3 regions of the Duganella sp. FT27W genome follow, and region 2 is predicted to be linked to each of the others. Evidence: predicted binding sites of a transcription regulator. Region 2 holds the regulator's gene; each other region holds the start of a gene.
The links. Region 2 encodes LexA, which represses DNA repair genes until DNA is damaged. Its sites were predicted from a motif close to ACTGTATNNNNATACAGT; they were not measured.
Positions count from the first base shown of each region.

Region 1: a site for LexA is predicted at 2,658-2,675, ahead of imuA (translesion DNA synthesis-associated protein ImuA). Genes of this name have one in related genera too.
Region 3: a site for LexA is predicted at 2,114-2,131, ahead of F8197_RS16095 (PA0069 family radical SAM protein). Genes of this name have one in related genera too.

Region 1 covers NZ_WHIV01000002.1:699,591-704,371, forward strand. The annotation lists gene F8197_RS09280 (M61 family metallopeptidase) at 1-1,316, shown strand, start outside; gene F8197_RS09285 (hypothetical protein) at 1,347-1,694, shown strand; gene F8197_RS09290 (S9 family peptidase) at 1,754-2,512, opposite strand; gene imuA (translesion DNA synthesis-associated protein ImuA) at 2,760-3,515, shown strand; gene F8197_RS09300 (DNA polymerase Y family protein) at 3,448-4,781, shown strand, end outside.
Region 2 covers NZ_WHIV01000002.1:566,560-571,340, reverse strand. The annotation lists gene purF (amidophosphoribosyltransferase) at 1-1,361, shown strand, start outside; gene F8197_RS08730 (cystathionine gamma-synthase family protein) at 1,368-2,612, shown strand; gene lexA (transcriptional repressor LexA) at 2,644-3,282, opposite strand; gene F8197_RS08720 (DUF5695 domain-containing protein) at 3,434-4,249, opposite strand; gene rpsF (30S ribosomal protein S6) at 4,405-4,781, shown strand, end outside.
Region 3 covers NZ_WHIV01000003.1:953,196-957,976, reverse strand. The annotation lists gene F8197_RS16105 (Hsp70 family protein) at 1-1,230, opposite strand, end outside; gene F8197_RS16100 (DUF2760 domain-containing protein) at 1,227-1,916, opposite strand; gene F8197_RS16095 (PA0069 family radical SAM protein) at 2,145-3,299, shown strand; gene F8197_RS16090 (gamma-glutamylcyclotransferase) at 3,378-3,977, opposite strand; gene F8197_RS16085 (NAD(P)H-dependent oxidoreductase) at 4,027-4,572, opposite strand; gene F8197_RS16080 (LysR family transcriptional regulator) at 4,630-4,781, opposite strand, start outside.

The sequences.
Region 1 (4,781 bases), 130 kb from region 2:
AGCCGCTCGACTTCGAAACCTTCCTCGATTCGCCGCTGTTCGCAGGCCGTTATTTCCGCCGCATCGACCTCGATCCGGGCGCAAAAATCCCGGTACATTTGAACGTGGTGGCCGACAGCCCGGAACAGCTCGAAGCGACGCCGGAACAGATCGCCCCGCACCGCGCGCTGATCCAGCAATCGTATAAACTGTTTAACTCGAAACACTATAAGCACTACGATTTCCTGTTCGCCATCAGCGACGAATTCGGCGGCATCGGCCGCGAGCACCACCAGTCGAGCGAGAACGGCGTCAAGGCCGGCTACTTCACCGACTGGAACAAGTGGGAAGCGCGCCGTGAACTGCTGCCGCACGAATTTGCCCACTCGTGGAACGGCAAGTTCCGCCGCCCAGCCGGCCAAGACGTGCCCAACTTCAACACTCCGCTCGACAACTCGCTGCTGTGGGTGTACGAGGGTCAAACCCAGTACTGGGGCGCCGTCCTTGCGGCCCGCTCGGGCCTGATCAAGCCGGAAAACACGCGCGACCTGCTGGCCGCATCGGCCGCCCGCCTCGACAACGTGCGTGGCCGCAGCTGGCGCGCGGTGCAGGACACCACGTACGATCCGATCATCAATGCCCGCCGCCCGCAAGTATGGAACAACTGGCAACGCGGCGAGGACTACTACCAGGAAGGCCAGCTGATCTGGTTAGATGCCGACACGCTGATCCGCGAACTGTCGGGCGGCAAGCGCTCGCTCAACGATTTCGCGCGCGGCTTCTTCGGCGTCGATGACGGCGTCAACGTCGCCAAGCACTACACGTTCGACGACGTGGTGGCTGCCCTGAACGCCGTGCAGCCGCACGACTGGGCCACCTTCCTGCGCAGCCGCGTGGAAAGCCACGGTCCGGGCGCGCCGCTCGACGGCCTCACGCGCGCCGGCTGGAAACTGGTCTATACCGACAAGCAGACGCCGTTCCTGAAAGCCCAGGAAGACCTGAGCAAGTCGGCCAACTTCCAGTACTCGCTCGGCTTCTCGGTGGGCGCCGAAGGCAAGCTCGAATCGTTCATCTGGGAAGGCATCGGCTTCAAGGCTGGCCTGTCGGGCAACTCGACCTTGCTGGCGGTCAATGGCCGCGCCTACAAGCCCGAGGTGCTGCGCGCGGCGATCACGGCCGCCAAGGACAGCAAGGAGCCGATCCAGCTGCTGGTGAAAAAGGGCAACCTGTACACCACGTATGCGATCGACTACCACGACGGTTTGAAGTACCCGCGCCTGGAACGGATCAAGGGCACGCCTGACCGCCTGGAAGCAATTCTGCAGCCGTTGAAGTAAGATGGCTCAACGCCCAAACCTGAGGACACTATGAGCAATAACACTGATATCCAATTGAGCGGCCCTTTCAAGGCTACCGACGGCGCCGGCCGTGCCCACGACGCCAAGGCGATCCGTATCTTCGATGAAGGTTATGGCGCAATCGACGTCTACGTGGACTTTGCCGGTTCGGTCAGTGGCCTGCACAAGGACAAGTCCCTGATCGACGCCGTGGTGGCGCAACTGCGCACGGTCGGCTACAAGGGCCCGGCCCTCACCGCCGGCGACCCGGTGCTGCAGGAAGGCAAACTGCTGGTGCTGGAAGCACCGGACGAGTTCAACACCTTTGCCGCTGGCAAGGGCTGGAAGGATTTGGCCGAGGAATTTGGCGACGAGTAGTTCTCAATCGCTGGCTGAAATCCATCATTCCGGCGCAGGCCGGAATCCGGTTTTTCAGCCTATGCCAGATAGCGGCGGCTCCACGCCGCTATCAAGTCCGCCACATACACCGCATCCTCGCGCCGGGTCAGCAAATGGTCGGCGGTATCGAGCGACACGAAACTTTTCGGGTGCCTGGCGGCAGTCACAATTTCCATGGCATTGGCCACCGGCACGGTATCGTCGCCCGGTGCGTGCATCACCAGCAAAGCGCGCTTCAAGCCCGCAATCTTCGGTTTCAACGCATACCCTTCGGCATCGTCGAAAAACTGGCGCTTGATGCGGAATGGCCGTCCGGCCAGCGGCACCATGGCCTCCCCTTCCTGCCTGATCAGTTCCAGGTACTTGCTGCCGAACAGGCTGGGCATATGGGTCGGATCGCTGGGCGAACCGATCGTCACCACCGCCGTGGCCTCCGCGATCTGCCCGGCCGCCGCCAGCATGGCCGTGCCGCCCAGGCTATGGCCGATCAACAACTGCGGCGCCTCATGGTGCGTGCGCAAAAAATCGGCAGCGGCCACCAGGTCGGCCACATTCGAAGAAAAATTGGTATCGGCAAAATCGCCCTCGCTGCCACCGAGGCCCGTAAAATCGAACCGCAGCACGGCGATGCCATGCCCAGCCAACGCTTGCGCCAGCCGGTGCGCGCCAATCGCATCCTTGCCGCAGGTAAAGCAATGGGCAAACAGCGCGTACGCGCGAATGTCACCATCGGGCGCATCGAGCTTGGCGGCCAGCTTGAGGCCGTTGGAGATAAATTCCTGTCTTTGAGAACGCATGCAAACTCCTGCAACTTCGATGAAGGCGTACTCTGACGCATAAGTGGCGGCGGGACAAGTCCAGCGTTCACCATTACCAACCTTCGGGTATCTCGCAAACACCGCAACAAAATCGACCTTGCACCTCAACGCTAACGCAGATTATACTGTACATGCATACAGTATCAATTTACCAACTCGTTTTGTGCGCCCATGTGCACAAGTTTATTTTTACCTTTTACGTTCGTTCTCGACCACCCGTGCAGCCATGCTTACGCCACCGCTCCCCATCACCGCCGCAGCCGCGCAGGCTGGCCGCCTGGCCATGCGCGATGTGTGGCGTGCCAGCGAGTTGGCCATTTCGCGCTCCACCACTTGCAGCACCGGGCACGACCGGCTCGATCGCGAACTGCCCAACCAGGGCTGGCCACGCTCGGCGCTGATCGAGCTGCTGGTGCAGCAACACGGCATCGGCGAAATGCAATTATTAAAACCCGTGCTGGCCAGCCTGGCCGCGCGCCAGCGCGTGGCGCTGGTGCAGCCGCCTTATTTGCCGCACGCCATGGCGTGCCGGGCCTGGCAGGTCAACGACCGCAACCTGCTGTGGCTTAAACCTGCCAGCAGTGCCGATGCGCTGTGGGCGGCCGAACAAATTCTCAAGAACGGCTCGTGCGGCGCGGTGCTGCTGTGGCAGGCCAATGTACGGCCCGAAGCGCTGCGCCGGCTCAACCTGGCCGCGCAAAGCACCGATACCTGGCTGTGGCTGCTGCGACCGATCGCGGCGGCAGCCGACGCTTCGCCGTCGCCGCTGCGCATGACCTTGCGCCCGGCCGCTGGCGGCGTTTCGGTGGACATTATCAAGCGCAAGGGTCCCCATTGCGAGCAACCTTTTTTCATTCCCCTCGGCGATATGCCGGTACCGCTGCATATCCCCCTGCAACCTGTCCCCCACGATCATGAAACTGATGTTAAGCGTCCACCTGCCGTTGTTGCCGCTCGAAGCGCAACGACCGTGCTGGTCTGAGCCGGCGCCCATGGTCGTCGTCGAGCACGGCCTGGTGCTGACCATGTCGCGCCAGGCCGCGCAGGCCGGCGTGCGCCTTGGGATGCGCGGCGGCGGCGTGGCGGCCATTGCGCCCCAGACCATCCTGCTCGACCGCGCGGCCGACAAGGAAGACCTGGCACTGGAAGCGATTGCCACCGCCTTGATGCAATACACGCCCGACATCACGTACCAATCCGACTGGTCGCTGCTGCTGGACGTGAGCGCCAGCCTCACGCTGTTCAAGGGCCCGCATGCGTTGTGCCTGCGCGTGCTGCGCAGCGTGGCAGCGCTCGGCTTCACGCTGCAACTGGGCGCCGCTCCCACGGCCGAGGGCGCCTGGCTGCTGGCGCGCAACGAGCGGCGCAAGGACCAGCCCAAGGGGCGCCGGGTGGCGTCGATGGAACGCCTGCAACAGCGCCTCAACCAGCTGCCGTGCGAGCTGATCCCGGCCGCCGCACCGTTTCATGGCTGGCTCACCGACATCGGCGCGCGCGACCTGGGCGCCTTGCGCCGGCTGCCGCGCGCAGGGCTGCTGCGGCGCACCGATAAAGACTTATTGGCCGCGCTCGACCGCGCCTATGGCGAGGCGCCGGAAATGTTCGAGTGGATCAAGCCACCGTTGCAATTTTGCGCGCGCATCGAAACCTTCGAACGCGTCGAGCATGCCGACGCCTTGCTGCACGGAGCGTCGAGCCTGATCCTGCAACTGGTGGGCTGGCTTACCGCCATGCAGCAGGCAGTGCGCGCGTTCACGCTATACCTCGAACACGAGCGCGGCCGGGCAGCAATAACACCTACGGCGCTCGAGATCATGCTGGCCGAACCGGCATGGCACGAGTCGCACCTGGTGCGCCTGCTCAAGGAGCGCCTCGGCAAGGTGGAACTGCACGCGCCGGTGATCGCGCTGCGGCTCGAAGCAGTCAAGATCGAAGCCATGCTGCCACCCAATGCGTCGCTGTTTCCCGAACCGGGCGGCACGCCGCAGGACTATCACCGGCTGCTCGAACTGCTCACCGCGCGCCTCGGCGCCGACAACGTGCTCACGCCCGCCACCGTGGACGACTACCGCCCCGAAATCTGCAACACCTGGCTGCCGGCCACGGCCAGGCGCCCCAAGCCGCAACTGGAGGAAGTGTTTGACGGCCGGCCGTTCTGGCTGCTGCCGAAACCGATCGCGCTGCTGATGCGCGACAACCGGCCGTTTTACGGCAGCGCCCTCAAAATCCTCTCCGGCCCCGAGCGGCT
Region 2 (4,781 bases):
GTACCCGCAATATGCGTACGCTGCAAGGCAACTCGGGCATCGGCCACTGCCGTTACCCGACCGCCGGTTCGTCAAGCGAGGAAGAAGCGCAGCCGTTCTACGTCAACGCACCGTTCGGCATCACCCTGGCCCACAACGGCAACCTGACCAACTGGGAACAGCTCAAGGAAGAGATGTTCAAGAACGATCGCCGCCACATCAACACCGATTCCGATTCGGAAGTGTTGCTCAACGTGCTAGCACACGAAATCCAGAAGGCCACGGTCGATATCTCGATCGATGCCGAAACCATTTTCCAGGCGGTTACCGTGCTGATGCGCCGCGTGCGCGGCGGCTATGCTGCCGTGGCGCAAATCGCCGGCGTCGGTTTGCTGGCCTTCCGCGATCCGTACGGCATCCGTCCGCTGTGCCTGGGCATCAATGAAACCGAGCAGGGCAACGAATACCTGATCGCCTCCGAATCGGTGGCGCTCGAAGGCATGGGCTTCCGCTTCGTGCGCGACATCGCGCCCGGCGAAACAGTGTTCATCGACAACGACAAGCAACTGCACACGCGCCAGTGCGCCGACAATCCGTCGCTCAATCCGTGCGTGTTCGAATTCGTGTACCTGGCCCGTCCCGACTCCGTCATCGATGGCGCTTCGGTGTACAGCACCCGCCTGAAAATGGGCGAGTACCTGGCCAAGAAAATCGTGCGCGAAGGCCTGGCCGACGATATCGACGTCGTCATGCCGATTCCCGATTCGTCGCGTCCGGCAGCAATCCAGCTGGCGCTGGCACTGGGCAAGGAATACCGCGAAGGTTTCATTAAAAACCGCTACATCGGCCGTACCTTCATCATGCCAGGCCAGGCGGCACGCAAGAAATCCGTGCGCCAGAAGCTGAACGCGATTCCTGACGAGTTCAAGGACAAGGTTGTGCTGCTGGTCGATGACTCCATCGTGCGCGGCACCACCAGCCGCGAGATCGTGCAGATGGCACGCGACTCGGGTGCCAAGAAAGTGATCTTCGCATCAGCCGCGCCACCGGTGATCTACCCGAACGTTTACGGCATCGACATGCCTACCCGCGACGAGCTGATCGCCCACGGCCGCACGGTGGAAGAAGTGTGCCGCGAGATCACCGCCGACGCCCTGGTGTACCAGGACATCGATGCGCTCAAGCAAGCCATTTCCGACGTCAACCCGGCGCTGACCAGCTTTGAAGCGTCGTGCTTCGACGGCGTGTACATCACCGGCGACGTCAGCCGCGAGTACCTGGACAAGCTCGAAAACGAGCGCAACAACCCGACCAAGGCCGCCAAGCCGGAAGACGCGGGCCGTTCGCAGCTGAACCTGAACCTGGCCGCCGCCGAGGGCTGATCGTCCATGACAGACAAGAAAAACTACGGTTTCACCACCACCATCCTGCACAACGACCGCCAGAAGGGCATCGAGCACGGTTCGCTGCACAAGCCGATCCATACGTCGGTCGCGTTCGGTTATGCCGATGCGCGCCAGCTGGCCTCGGTATTCCAGGGCAAGGAGCCGGGCTTCCGGTACGGTCGCCAGGGCAACCCGACCATCGCCGCGCTGGAAGACAAGGTGAACAAGATGGAGCAGGGCGTGGGCACGATCTGCTTCGCTACCGGCATGGGCGCGATCGGCGCCGTGTTCCAGGCGCTGCTGCGCACCGGCGACCACGTGGTGTCGTCGTCGTTCTTGTTCGGTAACACCAACAGCCTGTGGCAAACCACCATGGCGCAGGGCGTGGGCGTGTCGTTTGTCGATGCCACCGATGTTGCCAATGTCGAGGCGGCGATCACCGACAACACCCGCGTGGTGTTTGTCGAAACCATCGCCAACCCGCGCACGCAGGTGGCGGACCTCAAGCGCATTGGTGAACTGTGCCAGGCGCGCGGCATCCTGTACGTGGTCGATAACACCATGACCACGCCGTATTTGTTCCGGCCGAAATCGGTCGGTGCCGGCCTGGTGGTCAATGCGCTGACCAAGTCGATCGGCGGCCACGGCAATGCACTCGGCGGCAGCCTGACCGACACCGGCGCGTACGACTGGACCCGGTTCCCCAACATCTACGAGAACTATAAAAAGGCGCAGCCGGTGCAATGGGGCCTGGCGCAAATCCGCGCCAAGGCGCTGCGCGACTTCGGCTCGTCCTTGGCGCCCGAGGCGGCGCACCACATTGCCGTCGGCGCCGAAACCCTGGCGCTGCGCATGGAACGCACCAGCAGCAACGCGCTGGCGCTGGCCACATTGCTGGAATCGGACGAGCGGGTGGCGGCGGTGTACTACCCGGGCCTGGCGTCGCATCCCCAGCATGGCATCAGCGCCGAGCTGTTCCGCAAGCACGGTTCGCTGCTGAGCTTTGAGCTGAAAGATGGCATCGATTGCTTCGACTTCCTCAATCGCCTCAAGCTGGCGATCCCGGCGTCGAACCTTGGTGACACGCGCACCCTGATCATCCCGGTGGCGCACACGATCTTCTTTGAAATGGGCGCCGAACGGCGTGCATCGATGGGGATTGCGGAGTCGCTGATACGGGTGTCGGTCGGCATCGAGGATGAGGACGACCTGCTGGAAGACTTCAGCTGCGCGCTGGAAGGTTGTTAAAACAATGGACCGCCGCGGCGGTCCATATTTTTTAGTGCCAGGTGCGCATCAGGCCTACTGCCAGGCCTTCCAGTGCAAACTCGTCCGCCTCGGGATCGACCTTGATGATCTTGAACTCCGGGTTTTCCGGCAGCAGTTCCACCAGCGACCCCGTCTTGCGATAGCGCTTGACCGTTACCTCGTTGCCGATACGCGCCACCACGATCTGGCCATTCTTGGCGCTGTCGATTTTTTTCACGGCCAGCAAATCGCCATCCATGATGCCGGCGTCGCGCATCGATTCGCCGCGCACCTTGAGCAGGTAGTCGGGCTTGGCCGAGAACATGGCCGGATCGACGTTGTAGCTCGCTTCCAGGTTTTCCTGCGCCAGAATCGGCGAACCGGCAGCCACGCGGCCGATCAGCGGCAGCGACATCATCAGCGCGGCAGGCATTTTGGACGTCGAGGGTTCGGCATGCACACCGAGCAGGCGGATGCCGCGCGAGGTGCCGGCAGCGATTTCGATCGCGCCCTTGCGCGCCAGCGCCTGCAAATGTTCCTCGGCGGCGTTGGCCGACTTGAAGCCCAGTTCGTTGGCAATCTCGGCGCGCGTGGGCGGGAAGCCGGTGTTTTCGATGGCGTCCTTGATCAGATTGAGAATTTGTTCCTGGCGTGCGGTGAGCTTGATCATGGGCGTGGTCAGTAAAAAATGGGCTGTGTATATAGACAGTCTGTATTTTTGTACAGTATGACCGCCAATGCAAGGGAATTTCTTGCTTTGAGCGAAATAATGTGAAAAAAGTTGTTGCACAGGGGAGTTTGTCGCGCTCCCCTATGAGAAATCAGCGCGTTGCCCCTTGCGGCTGGATCACGAATCGCACGCCGATGTCACGTTTGGCGCCCGGTTTGAGGGTAAACCCGCTGGTGACCCAGCTGGCGTACTGTTCGCCCTGCAGTTGCCCGCTTGGCATGTCTTGCCAGCTATCGAGCCGGGTGCGGCCGTCCGGTTGCAGCCGCAGCGCCGGTGCCTGGCCGTTCGCGCGCGCCACTTCCACCGAGCCCAGCGCGCCCGGGCGCGGCTTGACGGTGCTGCTGCTGGCCTGCCGTTCCTCGGCAGTGGCGCCGAAACCATGCTGCTCGAACACAATCGGCATGCTGGCGGACACCACCTGCACCGGTTGCCGGCCCCGGTTGATCAGCGTAAAGCGCAGCACCAGCGTGCCGCGTTCGTTGAGCCAGCGCCGTTCCACCGCCAGCGGTGCGCTGGCGCCCATCTCGGCGCCCATGCTGGCGCTGATGTCGGCAGCGGCCAGCGCCCGGCCTGCGGGCAGTATGCGGATCGGCCGGCGCGCCTCGAACGAGGTGTAGGAGCGCTGCGCGCCATCGCCGGTGCGGACGGTCAGGGCCAAGTCGCCCAGGTGGCGGTAGCCATTGCCCTGGCGCGCATCTTCGCGCGGGCCGGGCACGAAATCGAAGCTGGGGTCGAGCACGGGCGTGAGGCGCGCCAGGGTCTGGGTGTCGGTGCGCAGCGCGAACAGCAGGGCAGGGGTGCTGTAGGCGCGGGTCTTGATGGGCGCCGCTTCGTGCGGTGCAGCAGCCAGACCGGGCGGAGAGAACAGCAGGGCGGGCAGCGCTGCAAGTGCAATCAGATGCTTCATGATCGTGTTCCCAGGACAAGAAAATCGCACTGTAGCACCGGCAACACCATGCTGGCGTTCCGCTGAAAAAGCTGCTATAGTCGCGGGCTTACCTCTTCCCACACCTGTCTTGACGCCAGGGTGGGCTATATTCACAAGTCCTTAAGGGAGTTTTCATGCGTCACTACGAAATCGTATTTATCGTCCACCCGGACCAGAGCGAGCAAGTGCCCGCGATGATCGAACGTTACAAAACCACTGTAACGACCCGCGGTGGCTCCGTGCACCGTGTTGAAGATTGGGGCCGTCGTCAGATGGCTTACTCGATCCAGAAACTGGCCAAAGCACACTACATCTGCCTGAACATCGAATGCGACAACGAGACCCTGGTCGAGCTGGAAACCGCATTCAAATTCAATGATGCCGTGCTGCGTCACCTGACCGTCAAGCTGAAGAAAGCGGAAACCGCTCCTTCGCCAATGATGAAGTCGGTACAACGTGAAGATGCTGCCAAATCGCATCGCACCGAAGCCCCAGCAGCTGCTCCAGCTCC
Region 3 (4,781 bases), on a different contig from region 2:
GGTCGGGTGCAGGAAGGTGGCGTCGGCGTTGTGCGCGCCGGCATAGCCTTCCAGTTCGCTGGTGGCGCCCACCTGGCGTGCCAGGAACGCGGCCAGGTGGCGGGTGACGCCGGCATCCTGCGCATACGGCAGGCCCAGTTGCGTCAGGCCCGCGCGCTGGCGCACGGCCGGACGTGCCGATGCTTCAACGGTCGGGAAGAAGCCGTCGAGGATGAAGGTGGTCACTTCGGCGCGTGTGAGTTCGGTGCGGATCGAGCCGCCGATCAGTTTCGAACCACGGCTTGGCACCACGATCGGCCAGGTCTCGATGCTGGCGTCGGCCAGCAGCTTTTCCTTGGCGGTGCGGCTGCCGTAGGTCAGTGCGCGCATTTGCCAGGCGTCGAGCTGGGTGCCAGTGGCCGCCAGCTTGCGGGCCACCAGGTGCGCCAGCGCCAGGTCCATATTGTCGCCGCCCAGCAGGATATGGTCGCCGACCGCGATGCGGTGCGGTTCGAGCACGCCGTCGCGTTCCAGCACGGCGATCAGCGAAAAGTCGCTGGTGCCGCCGCCCACGTCAACTACCAGGATGATGTCGCCCGGCTTGACTTCCTTGCGCCAGCGGCCTTCGCTGCCCTGGATCCAGCTGTACAGGGCTGCTTGCGGTTCTTCCAGCAGGGTGAGGTTTTCGTAGCCGGCAGCGCGCGCCGCTTCAGCCGTCAGTTCGCGCGCACCGGGGTCGAACGATGCGGGAATCGTGACGGTAATCGCCTGTTCGTTGAACGGCGCTTCCGGGTGCGCCTGTTCCCACGCCTGGCGCAAGTGGGCCAGGTAGCGGGTGGAGGCGGCCAAGGGCGAGACGCGCGTGACTTCTTCCGGCGCGTCGGCCGGCAGCAGCGCCGAGCGGCGGTCCACGCCGGGATGGCTCAGCCAGCTCTTGGCGCTCGAAACCAGGCGGATCGGCGTGGTGGCGCCACGGCTGCGCGCCATTTCACCGGCCACACCGGTCAGTTCGGCGTCGCTCTGCTGCCAGGGCAGCTTGTTCTCGCCGGGCGCCAGTTCGTCGGCGTGCGGCAGGTACAGGAACGACGGCAGCAGCGGCAGGTCTTCCACCGTGCCCGGTGCGGTCAGCTGGGGAATCGCCAGCACGCCGTGGTCGGTTTTCTCGCCGTCGCTCGCTTGCAGGTTTACATAGGACAGGGCGCTGTGGGTGGTGCCAAGGTCGATGCCGATGGCGTAACGTGGATCGCTCACAGTTCCACCTCCGCTGGGGCCAGGATGGCGGCGTCGTGCGCTTCAGCCAGTTTCGGCAGGCGCACATCGGTCGAGCGCCAGCCGCGATGGCTGAGCGTGCCACGGAACGGCGCCTGGCCGACCACGTTGCCGGTCAGGCGCACGGCGGCAGCATCAAAGCCTTGTTCCAGCACCACGCGGCTGCCTTCGGCTTCGCTGCGCACGGCTTCGATGGTGAAGTGTTCGCGCAGCACCTTGCTGCAACCCTCGTGCACCACGCGCGCGGCGGCGCCGATGTCGGCGTCGGAGTAGGCGGACAGGTTTTCCTGGGTGAAATCGATCAGGCGCGCTTCGCGCTGGAACAGGCTCAGCAATTGCAGGGCGGCGTCGGGCGTGGCCACGCGCAGGGTGACCGGAGCCGGGGCCGGCGCGGTGACGGGTACCGGCGTTGGTACCGGGACAGGCGTAGGTACTGGCACCGGGGTCGGTACCGGCAGCGGCGTCGGCACGGGTACTGGGACGGGCGTAGGTACAGGGGTTGGTACAGGAACCGGCATCGGCGTGGGCGCGGCAACGGGGACGGGTGCGTCATCCATGCGGGTCAGGCGGGCGGCATATTCAGCATCGGAGATGGCGCGAAAAAAGGCGCCGATGGCAATCGAGATGCGGCTGAAAAAAGACGGCAGCGGTTGGTTTGGTGTGTTCATCAATTGCTCGCGGTGAGTATGCCGGCGCGCCGCGTTTGGCGGCGTTCCGGCGTGTAATTGGTTGGAGTCGCGCAAGGCGCGCGGAGGCCTGGCCCCCGGAAGCCCTGCATGATACCAGTTCGTGCCGGGGCGCCAAAGCAGGGCGGGGTGCACAGATGGATTTAGAACTTGATATGGTCCGGGCGAGCGCCTAGAATACTGTTTATATATACAGTATTCAGGTCAGCCATGTCTCACGACGAAAATAACCAATCGCATGTAATGCTGCCGCCGCCGTCGCTCAAGGCGCACAAGGGACGTGGCGCCGTGTCCAATCTGCAGGGCAGGTTCGAGGTTCATGCGCGCGAGGCGTACGACGACGGCTGGCAACGCGAAGAAGAGGAGTCCACACCATGGAAAACCCAGGTCATCGACGAGGTCTGCAAGTCCATCCTCAGCCGCAATGCTTCGCCGGACTTGCCTTTCGGTGTCTCGCTCAATCCGTATCGTGGTTGCGAACATGGCTGCATTTACTGCTTTGCCCGCCCCACGCACAGCTACCTGGGCCTGTCGCCGGGCATGGACTTCGAGAGCAAGATTTTCGCCAAGGTCAACGCGCCCGACATGCTGCGCCGCGAGCTGGCCAAGTCCGGCTACATGCCGGAATCGATCGCGCTGGGCGTCAACACCGACGCCTACCAGCCGTGCGAGCGCGACCGCAAGCTCACGCGCCGCGTGCTCGAAGTGCTGCAAGAGTGCCACCACCCGGTGGGACTGATCACCAAGTCGTCGCTGATCGAACGCGACATCGACATCCTGGCACCCATGGCGGCGCAGCGCCTGGCTGGCGTGGCGATCACGCTCACCACGCTCGATCCGGCCATCGCCCGCACGCTGGAGCCGCGCGCCGCCGCGCCGGCCCGGCGCCTGCGCACCATCCGCACGCTTACCGACGCTGGCATACCCGTGGCCGTGAGCGTCGCACCCATCATCCCGTTCGTGACGGAGCCGGAAATCGAGCGCCTGCTGGCGGCGGTCAAGGACGCCGGCGCCGTCTCTGCGCACTACACGGTGCTGCGCCTGCCGTGGGAGGTCGCGCCGCTGTTCCATCAATGGCTGGAAGCGCACTTTCCCGACCGCGCCCAGCGCGTGATGAACCGCGTGCGCGACATGCGCGGCGGCAAGGACTACGACAGCAACTTCGCCACGCGCATGAAAGGTGAGGGCGTGTGGGCCGACCTGATCAGGCAGCGCTTCAAGATTGCTGCCGAGCGGCTGGGGCTGACGGGGCAGGGCAGCCGCTTCCACACCATGGACGCCTCGCAATTCGTGCGACCACTGGTGGTGCCGCCGCTGGGGGCGCGGGCCAGGGTGGCCAACAACAGCCAACTGGATTTGTTCTGAGCCGCGCGGATGCGGCCACGGTGCGCGGACTGCGTCGGCGTGCCGGCCGGTTACGGGGATGCCGCAGGCGTTAGCCGCTCAGGTCCGCGCCATCCGACTGGCCAGTTCCACCAGGTGCCGCTCGATTTCGAACACGTGCGGATCGTCGCGGCCCAGTTCGCGCAGCGCGTGGGCCAGGTGGTTCAGATAGTCGCTATTGGGACCGCTGGGGCCGGCCGAGCGGGCAATATGTTCGGCGATGTCGCGCTCGGACGCTTCGCCGATGAAGGCGAGATTGTCCGGCGTGGCGATGTAGACGAGCCCCAGCACGCTTTCGGATGCATTGTTAGCCTCTTCATCCTCGAAACTGATCGGCGTAGCCAGCCGTAAATAACCGTCCTTCTCGCGATGGTCGAGATGGGCGAATACCTCGGGCGTGATCAGGTAGGCCATGCCGTGGCAGATGGCGCCCGGCGCTTCGATCAGTGTGACTACGCGGCCCGGCGCGTCGGGCGTGCCGCGGTGGTCGTGCGAGCCTTGCCAGAAGCGCCGGGTCCAGTTGGCGATGCTGGCGGGGCGCCGTTGCAGGTAGGGAAAGTCGGCCTTGTAGATCAGCGAACCGTAGCCGAACAGCCATACGCTGTGGTGGCCGTCGAACTGGTCCATTTTCTGGTTGATGGCGATGGTGTCTGCTGTCATGTCGGTCTTGCTGTGCTGTGGTGTGTCCGCCTGTGGCACTGCCAGCAGGTCAGGCACGGTCTGCCTGCGCGGCAAAATCGCTGCTGCGCGCGATCTGTAATTGTCGCACACCGATCGACGCGAAGGCGGCCTGCAACTGCTCTTCGTAGTGTCGCATTAGCGTGGCGCTGGCCGGGTCGTCCGCGCCGGACGTCACCAGCACCACCTGTATTTCAGCCATGCAATCGTTTTCACTCGGATCATGCAAAGGCAGCAAGCGGTCCAGCCACACCTTCAGCGACGACGGCGCGAAATAATTGTGCATGGGTGCACCGACCACCACGATGTCGGCCTCGATGAACTCTTGCAGCAGCGCGGCGCTGAGCAGCACTTCGGCACGCAGGTCGGGATGCATCGGGATGGCGGCGTTCCATTGCCGGCTCATCGCTTGCAGCAGCGGGCCGCTCACGTGCGACAGCGGCGCGGCTGCCAGGTCGCGGTAGATGATGTGGGCGCCCGGGTGGGCGGCAATCAGTTCGGCCACGGTAGCGGCCGTATGTTGGCGTGAGCGCGACTGGTCGCCGCGCACGCAGGAGTCGATATGCAGGATGTTCATCGGCTCAGGATAAACAGGCGCTTGTCAGTGTGTCATTGGATTAAATGTAAATATTCTTTACAGCAACGATACTTGCCATGGGTGGGCGGCGACGAATTGCTTGAGAAACGCAACAAAACTGTCGGCCGCCGGCGACAGCGCGCGGGCGTTGCGGGTGTACACGAAAAAGCGCCGGGTCAGTGCTGGCGCCTGTAGTTGACGCATGTGCA